DNA from 2 places in the Sedimentisphaera cyanobacteriorum genome. Region 2 is predicted to be linked to the other one. Evidence: riboswitches for the same ligand, from Rfam matches in the RefSeq annotation. Region 2 holds a riboswitch; the other holds the start of a gene.

Region 1 (5,126 bases), 1.1 Mb from region 2:
GCCATTAAGATTTGCAGACACTACAACTGTACGGGTTCAGTGTGATTTGGACAAATCCGTTTCACAGTTAAGACACTTTTTATGCCTTTGGCGGGGCTGTCTTATCAGGTTTTTTTAAGGCATGGCAATGCTCTCAATTGCCCAGTTTGTAAAATGGGATGGCAGGTGTATGACTGCCACCCCAACGAAAATTCGTCGCCTTGAACTGGCTATCCCTAGCAGATTGCAACCAAGGCCTCATGCCACCTATATAATTTGCTCCTTGATGATGGTGTCGTCCTCAGATTTTGATTTTGGCGGCACCAAATTACAGTTTTTTCACGAAAATGAGGGGGACGGAGAGGTATAGTTATAACTTAAGCTTTAACAGGAGGTTAGGTAACATATGTATAAACGGCGGAGCAAAATTGTCCCACCTGGCGGGCGGTTGAAAGTTGTACCCCTGTAACCGAAATACCTGTAATAATAGACTGCAAGCAGAGATTCAAAGGACATTTGCAGTAGGTTATTATGGGAGAAAACAGGAGTGTACACAGATATGGATCAATGGATCGAGTTAAGGCGTCAAATTCGTAATGGAGAGGTTTCCCTCCGTCAGTTGGAGCGGGAGACAGGTATTCACCGGCAGACCCTGCGTAAAATCCGGGACAACAGTGAGCCGCCGGGCTACCGGCGTACCAAGCCGGCTGGAAAGACCAAGATTGGTCCGTATCTGGGTCGCATCAAGGAGATCATTGACGCTGACAAGCAGATGCCTAAAAAGCAGCGTCACACAGCCAAGAAGATTTTAGAGACGCTGGAGTCTGAAGGATTTACCGGCAGTTACACGATCGTCAAAGATGCCGTCCGCCAGATTAAAAAGACTTCCCGGGAAGTGTTCATGCCACTGAGCCAGCGACCGGGCGAGGCGCAGGTGGATTTCGGCCATGCCCTGACCAGCTTCGACGGCACCCTGAAAAAAATCGTATTCTTTGTCATGACCATGGTTCATTCGGATGCGATGTTCGTAATGGCGTTTCCCCGTGAATGTACCGAAGCTTTTCTGGAGGCCCATGTACGGGCGTTTAAGTTCTTCGGCTGTGTTCCCAGGCGGATCATTTATGATAATACCCGTGTAGCTATTACAAAGATACTGAAACATCATAAACGCAAATATACCAGTGAGTTTAAGCGACTCATCAGTCATTACCTGTTCGAGCCTCACTTCTGTAACGTTCGAAGACCCAACGAGAAGGGTATTGTCGAAGGCAGTGTCAAGTATTCCAGGCTCAACTTCATGGTCCCCGTGCCGCAGGTTACCGATTACGATGACCTCAATCGGCTCTTGTATAACTGCTGCCAATCCGACCTGAAGCGTATCCTCCGCGGCAAACGTTCTCTCAGTAAAGAACAGTTGCTGGCCGAAGACCGTGTCGCAGCCATCGCGTTGCCGGATGACACGTTTGACTACCGCAAATCGGCATCGACATTTGCCAGCAGTGAATCACTTGTCCGTTATGACACCAACGATTATTCAGTCCCGGTAAGTTCAGCTCATCATCAGACGACGATCAAGGCGTCAGTCAGCTTTATCGAGGTCTATCAACAGGACCGGCTCATCGCCAGGCACCGTCGCTGCTGGGACCGAGAACGGCAGATATTCGATCCGATGCACTATTTAGAGCTTTTGGAACGCAAGCCGGGTTCCCTGGATCATGCTCGTCCTCTGGAGGATTGGTCGCTGCCGAGATGTTTTAACACGTATCGCCGATGTCTTGAGGCGAATCGTGAAAACGGCACCAGGGAATATATCCAGATATTGCTCTTGCTGAACAAATATTCAATCCGACAAATATCGAAAGCCATCTGCAAGGCCCTCAATCATCGGATCTACTGTTATTGTGCGGTGCAGCAGTTCCTGCTGACGGCTGAAGATTATGCCTTTACGACCTTCAGCCTTGCCGGGCGGGACCATCTTCGTCACATTGTGGTTCGTCAGACCTCAGTTGCCGATTATCGTTCACTGACACAGGGAGGCTGTCATGTCAAAAGAGCGTAAATCGACCGTGCTGCTGCAACATCATCTCAAGCAGTTGAAACTTCCGACCATGCTTAAAGAATATCCGCTGCTGGCCAAATCCTGCAGCCGGGAAAAATGTGATTACCCGACTTACCTGCTGCGGCTGTGCGAAAAAGAGGTTGCCGACCGGCAGCGGCGTGCGATGGACCGGCGAATCAAGGCAGCGAAGTTCCCGTTGCTCAAAACCATTGACAGCTTTGACTTTGCCTCACAGAAGTCCGTCAACGAACCGCTCGTCCGGGAGTTATTACGGTGCGAGTTCATTGATCAATATGAAAATGTATTACTGATCGGCAACAGCGGAACGGGCAAGACCCATCTGGCCACTGCACTGGGGTTCGCTGCCTGTTGTCAGGGCTGCAAAGTCCGATTCTTCGGATGCACGGCATTGGTGACACAGTTACTGGAAGCTCGGGAAGATCGGCAGTTGCAGCGAATGCTGACACAGCTCCAAAAACAGGACCTGCTGATCCTGGATGAACTGGGCTATGTGCCATTCAGCAAAGCCGGTTCTGAGTTGCTCTTTGAGGTCGTCAGCCGGGCTTACGAACGGCAGAGCCTGATCGTGACGACCAACCTTCCGTTCGAGAACTGGACTGAAGTGTGCGGCTCCGAGAGGCTCACCGGGGCGATGTTGGATCGGCTCACGCACCGGGTCCATATCATCGAGGCCAACGGTAGTAGTTATCGGCTTGATCAGAGCCGTAAACGCCTGGCAAAACAGCAGAAAAGAGCTGCCGAGAATTGAAGATTGACAGCCGGGGCGGTCCCGGCTATACAGAAATCAGGTGGTACAAAATTGCTCCGCCAGGTGGGACAATTTTACTCCGCCGTTTATAAGGCTGACTTCCTTAGATCTAAATAGCAGAACTTTATAGCATGATAAGCCAAATAACTGTTAAAATATAACACTATTTTGCCTTTTTATTTTTTATATTGACATCCTAAAGTTCAAGGCATATACTTCGACTTTGAGCTCTTTGGAAAATTTATCATGGATGGTAAAGTGTTTTGAGATAAAATACTTACAGGGAACGCGGTGAAAATCCGCGACGGTCGCGCCGCTGTGATCGTCCGACCCGGCATCAGCCGGGAACCCTGACAGCTTTATACCACTGTTCAAGTCGAATGGGAAGGTGTTGTCAGGCAGGATGAGAGTCAGAATACCTGTTACGATGAATTTAGTAAAGTTCTCGCGTAAAGAACAGCATTAAGCCGGATTATTGTAAATTAGTACATATAATATGGACAAAAGAAGGTTAAAAGCCGTTGCTCCTTACGCAGGAGCAGCGGCTTTTTTATTTGGAAATTTTGAAAGGTAAAATCGATTAAAACGTGAGAAAAAGTGAAAAATGAGGCGCCGACAGTGAGATGCCGACGCCCCTTGAGAGAAACCTGAATTGGCTTCCCATTACCAAACGCATTGTAAGTCAAATCAGGTAAAATTGCAATAATCTGCCTTGCGATCACCTCTCTTAGGAAAACTTTGGAAATCCCAACCAGGTTTTCGGTGCCTCATTACTGATTTCTCTCAACGCTTTGGATTGGAGGTGATGATGATGTAGATGGTCTGGTAATGATACTAAAGAATGAAAATGTAATTTAATGAACTAAAGAAAGATTAGGAGATGAAAACCATGAAGAAGTTAATTTGTTTAGCAGTTATTAGCTGCTGTTTTGTCACACCAGCAATTGCGACGCCGTACTATTTTGAAAGCGGTTCCGGCAAGGATGTCTGGGTGGATGTGGAAGGTTGGGCTGGCAGCGGGGCAAACGAGTCGATTCTGGTCGTGGACTGGAATATCTATTCAGGTCCCTACCAAACTGAATCGCACGCGTTCGGCTACCGCTGGGACGGCACGGCGTACGTATCGGATATGCTTGACGCATTGCACGATGACGGCGTATTCACCGTAAGCTCCGGTTATGGCGGGGCGTTCCTCAACGACATCGTTTACAACGACGGTGTCGATAACCATACGCACGCCGATCAAATAGGAAGCTGGAATCTTGCCAGCACGGACGATCCCTATGCACAGTGGGGTGCGATGAGTGGGGGTTGGACCACATTGGGTGACTGGGAGGCCAATCAGGCCGGATATGACCAGGAGTTGCTTGCGGATGGTCAGCTCGAAGGCATCAACGCGATTGATTGGTTCGGCGGGAACCCCAACGCATACTTCCTGGATGTGCCGATCGTTCCCGAGCCGGCGACGCTTGCTCTGCTGGGAATGGGCGGACTTTTGCTTAGAAGGAAAAGGCACGCTTAAGTTTTTGACGTATTTCTCGGCGGCGCAGTTTGAACGCTGCGCCGCCATTAAAAAAAACGGCAAACATATAAAAATGTATTTTTCTTTAACCAAAATAATGTAACAATAATTTAAAGTTCACAACGATATCGTGAAGGATTTTAAGATGAGATCAATTATATTTTCAGCATTTGCCGTCTTTATGGCGATCGGGCCTGTTGCGGGTACGGCACAGGCGGCGGATATATGGGCGGATAAGGTTGTCTTTAACTGGGATGGTATAACCGCAACGTACGCACCCGGCAGCGGCGACAATATGACGCACGGGCCTTTTCATTCCAGTGCGCTCTGGAACAGTCCGCTTGCCGTGCTGGGCAAACCCAATACGCTGGACAGAGATGATACCGTGTGGAACCCGCCGGGCGGCAATTTCCGCGAGATCAATATGGTCTGGCCGGCGTGGTCAAAAGGCACCAATGATTACTCACTTGACGGCACACCTTACAATTCGGCTTTGACATCGAATAACGGCTGCGGACTCAAAGGCGGAGCGGAGATCGTTGTCGAATTCGAAGAGATCATCGACAACAACTCGAACAATCCCTACGGAATCGATTTTATAGTCCACGGCAATCCATTTTTCGCAACGGGCATTATGGTCTATGAACATTCCAATATGGATACCTACACACTCTCGGCTTTTGGCGGCGGCGGGCCTTTTCCGGGCAGCGGAGCGGGCGCGGTCTTTTCGGAACCAGTAACGATCAGCGTCGCCCAGTCGCTCGACGGTCCGTGGTACACCTTTACATGGGCGCCGG
Region 2 (5,126 bases):
ATTCGTGCCCGAAACCTTTCAGGCTATGGGCAGAAACGGCAATTTCCTCGAAGGCGTTTTGAAGGTTATGGAAACCGCTGGGTCTGGGCTGGATGGAAAAACCAAAGAGCTTATAGCGATTGCTGTGAGCGCGGCTAATGGTTGCAGCTACTGCATCGATGCCCACAGAGCTCTTGCCAAGCAGCAGGGCATAACTGATGAAGAAATTACAGCAGCCATAGAGATGGCTTCGATGATGAGCCTTTTCAATACTTACAATAAGTCTATCGGCTTAAACCATGATATTAAGGCAGACTGAGACCCTTTCATAATTGTTTAGATAAAGGCCGTCTGTTTTTTTTGGGCGGCCTTTTATTTTTTCAGGCTGTATGCAGAGTTGTCTGCGGACAAAAATCCTGTGCCTTCAGCAATGTTTTCTATATCGCTTCTGCTTGCATCGCTTCTTTCAGCAAAACATTTTCGCTGTGAGCTTGCGTGGCCGTCTGCCCAGACAATGCTGGTTTTTCCGTTATGCCTGAAACCTTGCGTGCCTGCGTTTCTTCCGCTGAAAGACTTGTCGAATCTGCTTGGCTCAGGGCTTCGCATAAACTTGTTAGCCCCGCCGGAAAATTCACCATCTCCAAAAACAGCACAACGATAAGGGCGGCTTATTTCTTCAATTTTAGCCGGTCTGCTTATTGTTTCATTCGCCCCTCGGCCTATATAGCTTGTATTGTAATTGTAGCCTGTGTATATGTCTGACGGTGTGTTGGAATTTCCTTTGAATGAAGGGCACTGCTGAATCTCGGGCTGACTTTCTCCCATCCACAGCAGTCCGGGTTTAATTTTGGTTGAATTTTCTATTATGAAATCCCAGTTTATGTTTAAAAATCCGGAATCAGTTTTCTTGAAGTCGTAAGCAGGGGGGAAATAGCCGTCATAGGTGTTGTTGTAAGCGCTGGCAGCTAAGGACATCTGTCTGAGCTTGTTCCTGCATACAGAAGATTTAGCCTCCTGCCTTGCCTTGTTCAGAGCTGGAAGTAATAATGCAATCAGCATTCCGATAACAGCTGTTACTGTCAAAAGCTCGATGAGCGTAAATCCCTGATTTTTTAGTCTTCTGTTCATATAAATATTAGGGAGCAGATAAGTATCCGCTCCCTGAGATATGTTAATTGAGTTTTTATTGCAGGTCTTGGCAGCCCCAAGTGCAGCTCATCCAGTCTGCTGCCATCTGAGCGAAATCTTCAATGTTAACCCGGCAGTCTCCAGTAACATCGCCTGCAGGCTGAGGATGCTGAGCATCGCCGCAGTAGGTTACATCAGCAACTGCATCAATTTCGCCGCCGCTGCCTTCGATTTTTATATACTTAATCCAGTCAAAGCCGCTTTCCTGAAGGTCGAATGCGGTGCCGCCTCCGCTGGTGCCGTAAGCATCTATAATGCTTGCAATATCCACAGTGCTTCCGTCGAGGAGTGTGTCTTTGATTGATGGGTCAACTGGCTGAGTGAAGTCTTTCTCAATGGATGTCCAGCCATACCCTTCGCTGTCGTATTTGTCCTGATCCCAGTGAAAGCCCTGTGTGGGGAATTCTCCGTCTGCAAACGGGCCTGAGCTGTAGGTGTACCAGTTCTCTCCGTCTTTGCTTACAGAAACTGTAATTTCTTCGCTCCAGATACCCCCGCTTGTATAAAACTCAGACATATCGCTGTCATCATCCACCCAGCCGGACTCACAGGTGTAGAAAGCGTTCCCGAAAAGAATGAAATCTTTCCCGTATGGGTTTGAAGGGTCGTCCATAACCTTGTGGTCAAATTTTACGACAGCATACTCTCCTTCATTGACAGAAAGCAGGGTGTTTTCGCCGTAAGGTGCTTCCACAACCTTCGTCAGCCGAGTTTGTCCGGACCATGAATCAAAGAAAGAGCTTGCCGGTTTGCCTGTAATATTCTCCGGTTTTTTGTAGGTTGACCCGTCAAAATCTCCGTTAGTATCGGTAACCCACATACCGAAATCACTTGTGCCTTCGATTGTATAAACCCATTTGTCGAAATCGCCGTCGGAAAGCGTTCTCGAAGCCGCTCCTGTGAAGCTCTGGGAGTAGTTCTGCCCGTCTTCGGAGGTGTAGTATGCCCACCATTGCTGAGCCTGTGAGCCCCAGACAGCCTCATAATCTCTTCCGCCCGCTGCGAATCGAGTAATAAATGCGCCGTAAGTGCTAATTGTGTAATCACATTCAATCACACCCTCAGCAGCTAACGCATCGATCACATCGAGCCCTGTTACGCTTTGGCCGGCTTCAAACATATAGCCGTAGGTTACATCATCATTGCTGAGGTCTGTATCGAAATCGATCGATAGGTAGCAGATTGAGTTTCCGCTTCCAATGATTTCATCACAGACAACTGTGTTTGGGTCTTCTGCAAGCACTCCGCCAACAAAACAAAGACAAAACATTACAATAAAATTTTTCATAGATACACGTTCCTTATGGAAAAAGTTAATAAAAAAGGCCCTGCTCCCGCAAAGAGAACAAGGCCTTATTAAAAACAATTTTCACATAATGTTTTAATATGCCTCTGTCCTGTAACGCGAGAACAAGCATTAAAGCAATAGAAAGGTTTTCTGACTTGCGTATAACTGCTTCGCCTTCCCGCCTTTGGCAGTGGCTTAATGAAGCAGTCTTCGGGCAACCCGAAACGCTCACAGCGGCGCGTCCGTCGCAGTTTTTCACTGCGTTCCCTTAAACTATTGCACATTTTCAATTTTCAAAGACTGCTTGGAGTTTAGATTATTTTTTAGCTATGTCAAGGATTAATAAGAAAAAGACGCATCAGCTTCAAACCGATGCGTCTTATGGGCTTCATAATCAATTTCTGTTAGAATTCCTTGAGGTAAACTTTTCTTTCCTTGCCTTTCTTGGTTACTACATTCAGCAGTATCCCGTCCTCAAGGTCAGCGTCTTCAATGAGTTCCTGGAAATCTTCGGCTTCATCGAAGTTCTTTCCGTTTACTTCCATAATCCGATCGCCCACTTCAATTCCGAACTGCTCAGCGATTGAGTCCGGACGGACGTATCTAACCACAGCACCATCGGAGAAGTCTTCCTCGCCCTGTTCGTTGTATTTTTCAATAGCGATTCCGATTTTCTTGAACGATTCGGTTTCTCTGTCTTTGCCGGTAACTACGCCTTTTCCGTCCTGACGTCCTGTGCCCGGGCGTATCCCGAGGACAACTTCCAGCTCTTCTTTTTCGCCGTCTCTTAAGATTTGAATCTCAACTTCAGTTTCCGGCTCCATAGAGCTGATAATCTCAATTAGCTCGCTTGCATCTTTAATCTCTTCGCCGTTGATAGAAAGCACTATATCGCCGGCTTCCATATCTCCCTCGTCAGCAGGGCCATCATCTAACACATCAACTATATATGCCCCGCCTCTGTCCATGATGCGTTCGGGGATATCTTCCAGCATTTCCTCATCTTCTATCGCATCCAGCGGAGATACTGTTACCCCAAGCCAGCCGCGCACGATTACGCCTTCTGTGATGAGTTTTTCTACCACATCCGAGGCAATGTTGCTCGGTACCGCAAAGCCGAGCCCTGCATTAAAGCCTGTTCTTGAGATGATGTTTGAATTGATTCCTATGATCTTGCCTTTTGTATTAACAAGCGGGCCTCCGCTGTTTCCTTTGTTGATAACCGCATCGGTCTGGATGAAGTTTTCAATGCCCAGCTTGCCGAGGATGCCGCTTTTTCTTCCCTTTCCGCTTACTATCCCGGCCGATACAGAATTTGCAAGTGTTTCGCCCAGAGGCGAGCCCATAGCGAGAACCCAGTCTCCAACTTTCACTTCGTCAGAATCGCCAAAAGAAATTTCCGGCAGGTCTTCGCCTTCTGTGTCAATCTGAACTACGCCAACATCGGTTTGTGTGTCGTATATAAAATCTATAGCATCAAATTCTCTGCCGTCCGGCAGGTGTACAACTGCAGCATCTACATCCTTGATTACATGCGCAGCAGTGAGTACATAGCCTTTTTCAGCGTCTATTATCGCTCCGCTGCCGCTGCCTTTGATGATCTGCTTCTCTTTTTCGGGTGCTTCTCTCTGTCCTCTATCCCAAGGTATCCAGTCGAATTCCTTGAACGGTGAGCTTACCACTTCACGTTCCTGAGTAACCTCAATAAAAACCACTGCCGGATTAACTTTTTCAACAACCTTGCTGAACGAGTCGGTCATGCCGGCTGAAAATGCCGAAAAAGGGACAATCAGCGAAACTAAAACTGCTGCAAATAAACTGCGTTTCATTCTTTTACCTCGCAATTAATTATTTAAATTCAAAAAAGTTAAATTTTGCGCTGCCTAAGCAGCCCCAACAAAACAACAATCAAATTACGCATCCTGAAAAATCTTGTTCGTAATTAGCAAATATGCTTAATCTGCATTGATAATAGAGCCTGTTTCACCGCTGTTTAGCGAAAGTCTTGAGCTGAGTCCCGAAACTTTGCTTTCTATATACTCAGCAACAGACTCCTTGGCCTGCATTGTGCCGGGAGTGTGAGGGAGGATATCGAAAAAGAACTGCAAGTAACCCTCGTCTACCATAAGTTCTAATGTTTGCCTGAAGTTTAAATCGTAAACCCAGCACAGCTGCAGGAGCTTTCTGTCTGTTAGAGTTTGTACTTTGTTGTAGTCTGCCTGTCTTCGCTGGATTACATCCTGAAGCACATCTTCGGTGTAATCGTCTGTTACCTCGCTTCTGCTTATTCCGAGGGTAACCAGAAAATTCTCGCTGTAATTTGAGTTTATAAGTTTTTTATGCGTTTCTTTGATTACCCTGCATATATCGAGTTTGTCTGCATCTCGAATCAATCGGACATAAATGTCAGTTAAGGCAGGCAGTCCGGGCGAGAGCCTTACATCCATATCGCTGTGGTGCTTAACTGATTCCAAAATAATTTCCCTTTTCTCCTGTTCTATTCCGTCTAAAACTCCGAGCTCTTTTATAACTTTCACTCCGAGCAGAGAATGGCTTTCGCTGTCTCTGTCCTGAAAGGTGCGGTAAAGCTGTATTTGACGAAACCTGCCTATATCGTGAAGCAGACCTATCGCCTCAGCGAGGAGTATCTGCTGATTATCTAATCCGAGTT

The links. A riboswitch is a leader RNA that binds a small molecule or an ion and turns the genes downstream of it on or off. The one in region 2 is predicted to bind cobalamin.
Region 1: linked by a shared signal. The riboswitch ahead of L21SP3_RS08500 (PEP-CTERM sorting domain-containing protein) and the one ahead of L21SP3_RS03635 (hypothetical protein) in region 2 are both predicted to bind cobalamin.

The regions. Positions count from the first base shown of each region.
Region 1 is NZ_CP019633.1:2,084,054-2,089,179, forward strand. Features, by position in the region: gene istA (IS21 family transposase) at 539-2,038, shown strand; gene istB (IS21-like element helper ATPase IstB) at 2,022-2,807, shown strand; cobalamin riboswitch at 3,045-3,248, shown strand; gene L21SP3_RS08500 (PEP-CTERM sorting domain-containing protein) at 3,697-4,329, shown strand; gene L21SP3_RS08505 (hypothetical protein) at 4,475-5,126, shown strand, end outside.
Region 2 is NZ_CP019633.1:937,637-942,762, reverse strand. Features, by position in the region: gene L21SP3_RS03645 (carboxymuconolactone decarboxylase family protein) at 1-298, shown strand, start outside; gene L21SP3_RS03640 (type II secretion system protein) at 352-1,107, opposite strand; gene L21SP3_RS03635 (hypothetical protein) at 1,163-2,455, opposite strand; cobalamin riboswitch at 2,579-2,761, opposite strand; gene L21SP3_RS03630 (trypsin-like peptidase domain-containing protein) at 2,860-4,284, opposite strand; gene L21SP3_RS03625 (HD domain-containing protein) at 4,411-5,126, opposite strand, start outside.